DNA from 3 places in the Rossellomorea vietnamensis genome. Region 2 is predicted to be linked to each of the others. Evidence: riboswitches for the same ligand, from Rfam matches in the RefSeq annotation. Region 2 holds a riboswitch; each other region holds the start of a gene.
The links. A riboswitch is a leader RNA that binds a small molecule or an ion and turns the genes downstream of it on or off. The one in region 2 is predicted to bind S-adenosylmethionine.
Positions count from the first base shown of each region.

Region 1: another riboswitch for S-adenosylmethionine. It lies ahead of N5C46_RS15535 (sugar ABC transporter substrate-binding protein); the one in region 2 lies ahead of mmuP (S-methylmethionine permease).
Region 3: another riboswitch for S-adenosylmethionine. It lies ahead of N5C46_RS18510 (methionine ABC transporter ATP-binding protein); the one in region 2 lies ahead of mmuP (S-methylmethionine permease).

Region 1 covers NZ_CP104558.1:3,000,855-3,004,963, forward strand. Annotated here, with positions in the region: gene N5C46_RS15530 (CTP synthase) at 1-873, shown strand, start outside; SAM riboswitch class I at 1,041-1,149, shown strand; gene N5C46_RS15535 (sugar ABC transporter substrate-binding protein) at 1,246-2,322, shown strand; gene N5C46_RS15540 (sugar ABC transporter ATP-binding protein) at 2,339-3,874, shown strand; gene N5C46_RS15545 (ABC transporter permease) at 3,843-4,109, shown strand, end outside.
Region 2 covers NZ_CP104558.1:1,737,768-1,741,876, forward strand. Annotated here, with positions in the region: gene N5C46_RS08925 (Gfo/Idh/MocA family protein) at 1-97, shown strand, start outside; gene mmuM (homocysteine S-methyltransferase) at 250-1,200, opposite strand; gene mmuP (S-methylmethionine permease) at 1,169-2,581, opposite strand; SAM riboswitch class I at 2,674-2,780, opposite strand; gene nei (endonuclease VIII) at 2,920-3,756, shown strand; gene N5C46_RS08945 (ABC transporter permease) at 3,820-4,109, opposite strand, start outside.
Region 3 covers NZ_CP104558.1:3,627,311-3,631,419, reverse strand. Annotated here, with positions in the region: gene N5C46_RS18515 (methionine ABC transporter permease) at 1-479, opposite strand, end outside; gene N5C46_RS18510 (methionine ABC transporter ATP-binding protein) at 476-1,498, opposite strand; SAM riboswitch class I at 1,650-1,756, opposite strand; gene N5C46_RS18505 (SCP2 sterol-binding domain-containing protein) at 1,869-2,219, opposite strand; gene N5C46_RS18500 (thioredoxin family protein) at 2,449-2,775, opposite strand; gene N5C46_RS18495 (toprim domain-containing protein) at 2,778-3,137, opposite strand; gene N5C46_RS18490 (YusG family protein) at 3,315-3,551, opposite strand; gene gcvH (glycine cleavage system protein GcvH) at 3,645-4,028, opposite strand.

The DNA.
Region 1 (4,109 bases), 1.3 Mb from region 2:
CTTTACTCAGTACCACTTGCCCTTCAGGATCAGAAGCTCGATGAAATCACGTGTCAGCACTTGAAGTTGAACTGCCATGAAGCAGACATGACCGAGTGGAATGAGCTGGTTGACCGGGTGAAAAACCTTTCCCGCAAAACAAGGATCGCCCTTGTCGGGAAGTATGTTGAATTACAGGATGCTTATATTTCTGTAGTCGAAGCCCTTCGTCATGCAGGATATCATTTCGACAGCGACATTGAAGTGAGATGGTTGAACTCTGAGCTTGTCGACAACGAAAATGTGGCAGAGAAGCTTGCTGACGTGGATGGAATCCTTGTACCAGGCGGCTTCGGTGACCGCGGTGTCGAAGGAAAGATCGCTGCGACGCAATATGCCCGTGAAAACAAGATTCCTTTCCTTGGAATCTGCCTTGGTATGCAGCTGGCATCTGTTGAATATGCGCGTAATGTCCTTGGACTTGAAGGAGCACACTCGGCTGAGCTGAATCCTGAAACGCCATATCCGGTCATCGACCTTTTACCGGAACAAAAGGATATCGAAGACCTTGGCGGGACCCTTCGTCTCGGACTATACCCATGTAAGCTGACAAAAGGTTCAAAAGCCTATGCAGCCTACGACGGGGAAGTCGTATACGAACGTCACCGTCACCGTTTCGAATTCAACAATCACTACCGAGAGCAAATGGAAAAAGCCGGCTTCATCTTCTCAGGCACAAGCCCGGATGGCCGTCTTGTGGAAATCATCGAGCTGAGCGACCACCCATGGTTCGTCGCATCTCAATTCCACCCGGAATTCACATCACGCCCGACACGCCCGCAGCCTCTATTCAGAGACTTTGTGGAAGCGTCCCTTGCGTATGGTGAGAAATAAGATTTGAATGATAGAGCCCTCCCGGTTTGGGAGGGCTTTTTTATATTGTTGGGTGATCATTTCCGGAGACCCGCCACAGAATTTTTTTAAAAAAGAATATTGACAATATTTCCACATATCGTTAATATAGCGATTATAGCAAAAGCGAACACAACCAATTTCATATTCTCTTATAAAGAGTTGGCAGAGGGACTGGCCCGATGACGCCCGGCAACCTACCGTTTTACGACGGAAAGGTGCTAAGACCTGCAGGAAGCATTTCCTGAGTGATAAGAGCACGTTTATTTATACATAAACCTCTTTTCTCTTGGGAAAAGAGGTTTTTTTATTGAAAAAAATAGAGGGGAACACCCTCGGGAGGAGAAAAGAAAGATGAAAAAAACGGCATCATTACTCGTATTAATCGCACTACTTTTCAGTTTGGCGGCTTGTCAGCCAAAGGTATCACAGGAGGCGGAAGCAGACGGTGGGGAAGCGACTTCCGATCATCCGTTAGCCAATAAAAAAATCGCCCTTATTATGCAAATCAATCTCGGGACATTTTCCGCTCAATACATAGAAGGGGTCAAGGAACAGGTGGAAAAGTTCGGGGGGAAGGTTCAAGTGTTCACTTCGGAAGGGGACCTGGCCAAAATGTCCTCTAACCTGGACGCGGCGATCAACCAGAAATTTGATGGCATTCTGATCGACCATGGAACGAAAGAAGCACTGCAATCAGGGGTGGAAAAGGCGAAAGAACAAAATATTCCGGTTGTTGTATTCGATGCGGATGTGGCATCAAAAGGAGTGACGGTCCTCGAGCAGGGGGACAAACAAATGGCTGAACAAACCTTGACGAAGCTTTCAGCTGAGCTTGGCGGCAAGGGTGAAATCGTAAAGATTTGGGTCGCAGGCTTTGCGCCCATGGAAAGACGTCAGGCGGCATACGAAGAATTTTTAAAGGAAAATCCAGATATCAAAGAGGTCGCGGCATTTGGAGCGGCGAGTCAGAATACAGCGCTGGATACACAGGCTCAGATGGAGGCCATCTTGAAACAATATCCAAACAAAGGGGACATCGATGCTGTCTGGGCAGCGTGGGATGAATTTGCGAAAGGTGCCGTCCGGGCAATCGAAGCGGCGGGGAGAGATGAAATCAAAGTATACGGAATCGACATGAGTGACGAGGATCTTCAGATCATTCAAAAAGACGGCAGCCCATGGGTGGCATCGGCAGCTGTAGATCCGAAAGATATCGGCAGGGTCCAGGTCCGCTTCCTTTATCAAAAGCTGAACGGAAAAAAAACGCCTGAAAAGGTGAAATTGGATCCCGTGTTCATTGAAAAAACTGCTTTACCGAAAGAATCGATTACAACGGATCAATTGAACGAGCATATTGAAGGATGGGGAGCGAGTGAGCAGGGGTATACAGATGAGCTGAAAGAGCTCGAATCTTCGTTCACAAACTAGAAAGGAGTTGGGAGCGATGGCGTCTCCACTATTGACTATGTCGGGTATCAACAAGAGCTTTTCGGGAGTGAAAGCCTTGAAAAATGCTAGATTCGATGTGCGGGAGGGAGAAGTTCATGCCCTGCTGGGAGCGAACGGGGCAGGGAAAAGCACCCTGATGAAAATTTTATCAGGAGCCTATGTCGGGGACAGCGGAGACATCATTCTTCTCTCTGAAAAAAGAGTCTATGAATCTCCGAAGGAAGCCAAGGAACACGGTATTCACTGTGTCTACCAGGAAGTGGATACCGCCATCGTTCCCGAACTCTCGGTGGCGGAAAATATTTGCCTGGATCAATTCTCTCAAAAAGGTTCCCTCTTCATCACTCAAAAAAAGCTGAAAAAAGAAGCAGAGGCGGCAATGAGTAAAATCGGGGCTGAATCGATCCCCCTGCATCAGCCCGCCGCTTCGTTAAGTCTGGCTGAAAAGCAGTTGGTCCTCATTGCCCGTAGCCTTCTCCACAAAGCAAAAGTCCTGATCCTGGATGAACCGACGGCACCACTTAGTTCTTCAGAAACAGAAAGGTTATTCCAGGTGATAGACGATTTAAAAGAAGAGGGAGTGGGGATCATCTTCATCTCCCACCGGCTGCCTGAAGTGTTTCAGATTTCCGACCGCATCACAGTGATGAGAGACGGTGAGACAGTCGGAACGTATGAAACACATCAAACGAGCTCACATGAAATCATAGAGGCCATGCTGGGTGGGGCATTCCAGACAGATTTCCAGAAGGGCTCCCTTGTGGCAGGTGAAACACTGTATGAGGTAAAGGGGCTGGACGACGGTAGAAAAGTGAAAGATATTCACTTATCGGTCAAGGAAGGAGAAATAGTCGGGGTAGTGGGTCTTGTCGGCGCTGGAAAAACGGAGCTAGCCAAAGCTTTATTCGGAACCTCACACCTTGAAGGAGGAGAGTTCTTCCTCAAAGGGAGAAAGCTCAAGATTCACTCTCCCAAGGAAGCGGTTCAAAATGGATTGGCACTCGTTCCCGAAGAGAGGCGGAAAGAGGGGCTGTTCATTCATGAATCGGTTCAGCACAATCTCAGCTTTCCTTCCTTGAAGAAAGTATCCAACGGGTTATGGATCAATAAGAAGAAGGAACGAAAGCTTGCTCAGGAAAAAATCCGCTCCCTTGGAATCAAGACTGCCCACGAGGACGTTCAGGCGAACTTTTTAAGTGGGGGGAATCAGCAGAAGGTGTCCATCGGGAAGTGGCTGACGGATGAGGCTTCGGTCTTCTTATTTGATGAACCGACCAAAGGGGTGGATGTGGGAACGAAAAAGGAAATCTTCTCCCTCATTCAATCCCTCGCAGAAAAAAGGAGGGGGATTCTCTACTTTTCCTGTGAGTTACAAGAAATCCTGACGATCTCGGACCGGATTCTCGTCATGTATGATGGCCGGATCGTCAAAGAACTAACAAAAGAAGAAGCGACGCAGGAAACCATATTGTTTTATGCTTCAGGAGGGACGGATGTGCATGAAAGGCAAGATACTCGACTTACTATTTAAATACGGTGCCATCGTGCTGATGGCGGTGATCCTTCTCTTTTTCAGTTTCTACAATCCCTTCTTCTGTACATATGGAAATCTGTCAGATATCCTGCGGTCGATTTCCATCGTCACGCTGGTAGCCGTCGGGGTGACATTCACCCTCATTGTCGACGGCTTCGATTTGTCTGTCGGATCGACGGTTTCCTTATCCACGGTCGTGACGGCATCGTTGATGGTCTGGTATGAAGCCCCG
Region 2 (4,109 bases):
CGCCTGTGTGGAAAAAGGGCAGGAACCGGACCCTTCCATCGAGGATTCTTTGATCACCCATGAGATTTGTGAAAGAATTGTGGGAATGATCGACTAATTGAACGAAGGGGAGCCTTGCCATAGTGGGAGGGGCACGTAACCCACCCCTATATCTCGCCAAAGAGAGGTTTTCTATTCAATAATAGTAGCCATAATCATGCAAAGGCCCAAGTGGTTCACCACTTGGGCCTTTGCATGTAAGCATATGGATTACCTCCACCTCTTCGCCAACGCCTCAATATCCCCCGGATGTGTACGGCAGCAACCACCAATGATACGGGCTCCTGCTTCATACAAAACTACTGAATCTTCATCAAACTCACAACATGCTTCCTCCCCATTCCACGTTTTAGTCTCAGCATCGTACGTTTCACCTGAGTTCGGGTACACAATGATTGGCTTATCAGTATGCTTGTTTAGTACGTTCATCGCAAACTTAGCCGCAGGAATCGGTGTACAATTCACACCAATCGCAGCGATTTGTTCATGATCATTGAACACCCGCGCGCACTCTTCAATCCCCGTTCCATCACTTATCGTCTCTCCATCCTTTAATGAAAAAGACAGCCATGCCCAAGTTTCCGGAAATTCTTTTAAAAGCGAAGCGAGTACTTTTGCTTCCTGCAAAGATGGGATGGTTTCGAATGCCAGCACATCAGCACCCGCCTCCACTAATGCCTTGATTCTCGGATAATGGAAATCTGCTAAAAGTTGATCACTTACACCATAGTCCCCTACATATTCAGAGCCGTCAGCAAGGTATGCCCCGTAAGGTCCTACAGAACCGGCGACGATTGGTTTCGGACGATCCCAATTCACCTTCTTTTCCTTCCAAAAGTCATCCCGAGCCTGTCTGGCAAGAGTAACTGTTTTCTTGATTAATTCCAGCGCTTCCGTTTTCTCTATTCCACGCTTCAGAAAACCATCCACCGATGCCTGGTAGCTGGCTGTAATCGCACAATCGGCTCCCACACGGAAATAATCAGCATGAACCTTCTCAATCGCTTCCGGTTCTTCAAGGAGTACACGGGCTGACCAAAGGGGATCATTTAAATCACAGCCATGGGATTCCAGCTCTGTGGCTAATGCTCCATCCAAAATCATCAGGGAATGTGTTTGTAAAATCTCCTCAATGGGATTCAGCTTCAGTTGCTTCGACATGATCTGTACCTCTTTTCTTCACGGATTGTGTCAGATAATAGCTTCCATAACAAACGGCGATGAACGGGATCCCGCAATAAAGGGCGATCCTCTGAGTGGGATCAAAGGCAATGCCGATACAGGAAGCGAGACAAAGCAGAAATGATGCAACGGGAACCAGTGGATAGAGCGGCGTCCGATAGGCCAGGTCTTTCACATCGTTTCCTTCCCTTATGTATTGTCTTCGAAATAGAAATTGAGCAGCACTGATGCTCATCCACACGATCACGACGGCAAGACCTGAGACCGAAACCAATACGATGTAGACCGTCCCCGGTGCAATGATGCTTGAAAGCAAGGACAGTCCCCCTCCAAGCATGCTACACACAATCGCATTAAGAGGGATCCCCCTATCAGTCAATTTAGCGAAAATCGGGGAGATCGTTTGCTTATCAGCCAGAGACCATAGCATTCGGGAAGAAGCATACAGACCTGAGTTTGCCGCTGATAAGATAGCCGTGATAATGACAAAATTCATGATATCTGCGGCAAAAGGAATTCCAATCCGTCCAAGCACTGCGACAAAAGGGCTTTCCAATACACCGGCTGACTGGCTCGGTAATAATGCAGATAACACGACAATCGTCCCTACATAAAAGAGAATCAATCTCACAAGCGTAGTGCGGATGGCTTTAGGAATCGATCTGGATGGATTCTCTGTTTCTCCCGCCGCTACTCCGATCAGTTCTGTTCCTGAAAAAGCAAAATTCACGGCAAGCATGGTCATCAAGATGGCAAATGCCCCGTTCGGAAATAACCCTGAATCGGTGATATTCGAGAAAAATGGAACGGGCTCTGAATGACCAAGGGGGATGAACCCGAATATCGCCCCTGCCCCAATCACAATAAACCCCACAATCGCAATCACTTTCACTAAAGAAAACCAAAATTCAGATTCAGCAAAAAAACGCACCGACAATGCATTAAGGAAAAAAATCAACGCAGCGAAGACCGCGCTCCAAATCCATACACTAATCGAAGGGAACCAGCGCTGCATCATCAAGCCGGCCGCCGTGAACTCCGACCCCAATGCCACCGTCCATGTCAGCCAATATAACCAGCCCACTGTATAACCGGTCCCCGGACCAATGAATTTTGCAGCATAACTATGAAAGGATCCGGTCTCCGGCATATGGACAGATAGCTCGCCTAAACACAGCATCACTAGATACACCACCAGCGCACCGATTAAATATGCAAGGATCGTCCCAAATGGACCAGCCTGATGAATGGTATAACCCGAACTCAAGAAAAGCCCGGTTCCGATCACCCCTCCAAGACTCAGCATCACTAAATGCCGTGTCTTCATCTTTCTTTTGAAACTCTGTCCTGCGTTTTCCATACAAACACCCTTCCTTCTAAGTTAATTGAGGAATGAGTGAACAAACAAAAAACGCACCCTGAACGAGTGCGTCACCGACAAATAAAAGATTGCTCCTATCTATCAGGGTTTGAATCACCCGCTGGAATTAGCACAGTATCTTCGCAGACCTGTTGCTGAGGCTTCAAAGGGCCAGTCCCTCCACCTCTCTGGATAAGAAAATATTTTGATTTTTTAAAACTCTATCAATATATCGGAATAATGTCAAGACCCTGAAACCGATAATGTAGCCCAACCCATCCAATGGTTACATGAAGGTATAATTAGGGAACAACTATTGTAAAAAAGGAGAAACCGCCATGCCAGAAGGTCCAGAAATCAGAAGAGCAGCCGATAACGTTGAGCGTGCTCTTATAAATAAAACAGTGGAAGATGTTTATTTTGCCTTCCCTCATTTAAAGGACTATGGAGAACTGCTGAAGGGGTCTAACGTGACAAGAGTCGATACGAAAGGAAAAGCCATGCTCATCCGCTTTGACAATGGATACACCATCTACTCCCACAATCAACTTTACGGAAAATGGTATATCAGAAACACCTACAATTACCCGAAAACAAATCGCCAGCTTCGATTAGCCCTTCATAACGAGAAAAAATCCGCCCTTCTCTATAGCGCGTCGGATATCGAGGTTCTCAGAGATGAAGAGGTGCCATCTCACCCATTCATCTCAAAAGTCGGGCCAGACCTTTTAAGCGAAGAGGTATCCATAGATGAGCTGGTTGGACGGATGAAGGACAAAAGATTCCGAAACCGGAAATGGTCGATTTTATTGCTTGATCAAGGTTTTGTCGCCGGAATCGGGAATTATTTGCGATCAGAAATTATGTTTATTGCCGGCATACATCCTTCCTTCAGGCCTGTCGACTGTACTGAAGATCAATTAAACAAAGCTGCCCATGCGATGATGGATTTAGTAAAGCAATCGTATGAAACTGGAGGTATCACCAATGATCCCGTCCTTGCTCAGAAACTGAAAGACAAAGGTGTGAAGCGATCCCGCTATCGTCACTGGGTCTTTAACCGTGAAGGGGAATCTTGCTTCATCTGTGGAAGCGAAATCGAGAAGACGGTAGCCGGAGCCGCTTCAAGAAGACTTTACCATTGTCCGGTTTGTCAAGGATCGAACGATAAATAAAAGGGAACGTGGCAATCTTAATGCCACGTTCCCTTTTAACTTTTTAACGTCAAACCACAGATTCTATTCCGTACTCCGGTTAATCGCTTCTTTCATCGATATCCCTTTTACTTTCCGGCGATTCAGCCACAGGGAAACATAATACGATAGGATCATGATGATGAAACTGATAATGACACTCATCCAATCCAGCCTGACAGGAATCGTCACATTCATTTCTGAAGTGATGGAATTCATAAAGGCTGAAATCGAGAATATCGTCACGGGAATGCCTATCGCATACCCAAGGATGATAAACCAAATGTTATAGCCGATCATCATGTTCATGATCGACTTCTCCCGGTAGCCGATGA
Region 3 (4,109 bases), 1.9 Mb from region 2:
ATGGCTGTTACCGTGATACCTGAAACCAAAGCCGGAAGAGATTCGGGAATAAGCACTTTCCATATGATCGTGCTAGTCTTCGCCCCCATCGCTTTCGCTGCTTCAATGACGCCTTTGTTCACTTCTCTTAATGCAATTTCCACCATGCGTGCGTAAAACGGTGCTGCTCCGATAATCAGGGCCGGAAGAGCCGCGTTCGCCCCGCGGATGGTATCCAATAAAAATTTTGTAAATGGAATCAGTAATACAATCAGGATAATGAACGGAATCGAGCGGAATACATTGACCACTGCACTGGTCACCGTATATGTAAGCTTGTTTTCCCATAAATTTTCCTTGGATGTAAGAAATAAAAGGATCCCAAGAATCAGTCCTACCACGAAGGTAATCAGGACTGACATCCCCGTCATATAAAGGGTTTCAACAGTCGCTTCCCACATCTTCTCCCAGTCCACATTCGGAAATATATTTTCTATCATCCTCCGATCACCTCCACTTTGACCATCTGTTCCTCAGCGAAGGAAACGGCTGCCTGAACCGTCTCTTCGTTTCCATCAAGATGGACGAACAGCGTACCATAAGCCCCTTTTTGCGTTTGGGAAATCTGTCCTTGAAGGATATTGACATCCAGGTCGAATCGTCGGATCAAGCTGGTAATGAGCGGTTGCTCAGTCGATTCACCAACGAAGGTGAATTTCAGTACTTTTCCTTTCGGATACTGAGCCAATAGGTGATCGATCGTTTCCCCTGTTTCTTCCACTTGAGATACTTCTCTCACAAATCGTTTCGTCACCTGCTCTTTAGGATTTCTGAACACCTCAAGAACATCCCCAAGTTCTACCACCTTCCCTTGTTCCATGACCGCCACACGATGGCAGATCTTTTTGATCACATGCATTTCATGGGTGATCAGGACGATGGTCAGACCTAAACGTTTATTAATATCCACCAATAAATCAAGGATGGAATCGGTTGTTTGCGGATCTAAAGCAGAGGTGGCTTCGTCACAGAGAAGGACGTCGGGATTATTTGCAAGGGATCTTGCAATCCCGACCCTCTGTTTCTGTCCACCGCTCAACTGGGATGGATAGGCGTCTCCTCTTCCATCCAATCCCACCAGCTCCAATAATTCATTGGCCCTTCGCAGTCTCTCCTTCTTAGAAACTCCGGCTATTTCTAATGGAAACTGGATATTTTCAAGTACCGTACGCGACCAAAGGAGATTGAAATGCTGAAAGATCATCCCTATCGATTGCCTCGCCTGCCGAAGATCTTTCCCTTTCACTTTGGAAACAATCTGTCCATTTACGTTCACGGTTCCATTTGTGGGAACTTCAAGTCCATTGAGCATTCGGATCAACGTACTTTTCCCTGCCCCACTATAGCCAATTACTCCAAAAATTTCCCCTTGGCCAATGTCGATGTTGACGCCATCAACGGCTGAAATCGGGCCAGATTTTGATTGATAGATTTTTTTTACATCTGAAATGCTAATCATGCTGTCTCCACCTTCTTTCTGAGTAAAACGACCTTTTTAATAAGAATTACAGTTGCACATACCGGGCAATCCCCACAGCCTTTTCGTATACAATAAAAAATGCCTTCCTGCGATAAGCAGAAAGGCATAATCATATATAGGACTATCCTTTCTCTCATCTTTCAAAGCAAATGCTTTGAGTGAATTGGCACCATTTCAATTTTCATTGACGGTTGCCGGGCTTCATAGGGCACGTCCCTCCACCTCTCTAAATAAGAGTAAAGTATCGATTTATTTAATTTTTTGAATTGTTAAAGACTCTGAAAATTTGCTACAAGAGAGATTCTATCATCGAAAATAGAAATGTGTCAATTCTTTTTTCTCACGTTTTTCATACTTGGACGGGTTCCTTGACCCTGGACCTTGTCAGCCAGAGGATAGATTCTACAAATAACAGCTGGCGGTATCCCCCCTTGACTTCCAGGATGCCGTTTTCAATCAGTTGAGACAATCGCTCTTCTCCTGTTAGTAGGGATAGCATGTCCTTCTCTTTTCCCTTAATATCAAAATGCGATTGCCTGCTACCATCACGCAATACAGCACAACCTCTGTTTGAAACGGAGATCGCATAACGCTCCTTTTCACATTGAAATTGAAGAACAAATGGGCTGTCCGGAAACAAGAGTCGTAAGTGATACCTTGAATGACACTGATCTACTAATTCCTCTAAATATATTCGCATGAATACCCTCCCAGTGAAACTTCTATATAGTATCAATTCCACTTTTAGGTATTTTTCCCTTTTAGACATTCTCGACATGTTTTGAATGAGTTTATCTTATTTGTCGAACAGTAAGAAATTGGGTGATGACCAGTCAAAAAATGATGGGATTCGAAACATTTCCCAAGAAATATGTCCTCGTTTGTAGAAAGAAAATCCACAAAATAAAAAGACCTTTCATAAAGGTCTCTTATCCCCACTGGTTGTTTTGGATTTTGTTGATGGTTTCGTATAGGAATGGGACGGATTGAAAGGCATAGATTCTTTCCATTTCCTGTCCATCTTTAAATAAAAGAAGGCAGGGGACGCTTTCAATGGATTGTTCTTCGGCGAATTGGGGCAGATAGTTCAGATTCGCCTTCACAAAATGAAATGACTGGGGGAGTTTCTCGACCACTTCCAACATTTTACCCGCGACCTGACATGTACCACACATCGGTGTATATAGATAAACGGCTTCCAACGCATGGGATTTGATCGATTCGTTTAATTCTTCTGTCTGGCTTACCTCCAACAAAACTAAATCATCCTTTTTCCAAGATATTCTTTATGCACATCGATATTTGCACCTATGAGAACGGAGGCAAGATGATATTCCGGGGCTGCGGCCACTTCCTTATACATCCGGTCGATATAAAGGTGTTCCGCCTCGGGGAATTCACGCTTGAATTGTTTACGTAACTTCTCCCCTGCATCATCCGCATCGACGAGGATGTATACATCCCTTTCAAAGAGCTCATCGATGAGTTCGTCCATTTTTGTGATGCTGATCGTTCCATTTGTGCAAATAATTTCAATCGGTTCTTTGATTATGTCTCTTACTTTCCGCTTGTCTGTTGTACCTTCGACAATGATTACCTTTTCGTCAAGTTCCATCATGATCATCACCTTATCTTTCAGAAATAAGATTAGGATAGTATATTCAGATAACAAGAGATGATGTCCACTTTCTACTCATATTTTCTCACGTTTACAAAAAATAGTGCAAGTGGTTTGTTTCACTGCTTATAGAAATGGTGCCAGATCCATACACGAATCTGGCACCGCTAGTTACCTTTAACACCATCCACCTTCGTCGCAATCCGTGTACCTTGCATCATGACCTTCGGTGGAAGTATAGTTCTGATAAATCTTATTTTCTTTTGCTTCGAAGTTCGGTTCCATTGTCAGTCCATCAAGGGGCAGGGACGTTTTGCCGATTGGCTGACCGTCGAGGAATAATTCGACTTCACCATTTTTAAGCCTGCCTGTCACCCTGCTTGTGACATCTAATTTTTTTGGTTCAAGTACCATGCGTATTCATCCTTTCTTTTTGCGAATACCCATATGATGCCCAAAAAGAAAAACAAAACACCTTGAGAAATCCTCAAGGTGTCCGGGTGGAAATTATCCTTCATTGATCATTTTATCATACTCTTCAGCTGTCATCAGCTTGTCTACTTCTCCAGTGTCTGTTGGTTCCACAACGACCATCCATGCTTTTTCATAAGGTGATTCGTTCACGAACTCAGGGCTGTCTGACAGCTCTTCATTCACTTCTACAACCTTACCGGAAACAGGTGCGTAAAGCTCAGAAACGGTCTTTACCGATTCAACACTTCCGAAAGGCTCGTCCGCTTTGATTTCATCTCCAACTTCAGGTAACTCGACGAATACGATATCGCCCAGCTCAGATTGTGCAAATGATGTGATTCCTACGCGTACATTTTCCCCTTCAACTTTGACCCACTCGTGTTCTTCTGAATAACGAAGTTCTTTCGGTGTACTCATTCTCTATCCCTCCAAATGCTAGTTATACAACCTAATATTGACACACTTTTCATCGAAAAAGCAAGAAAACTAAGTGTGAAT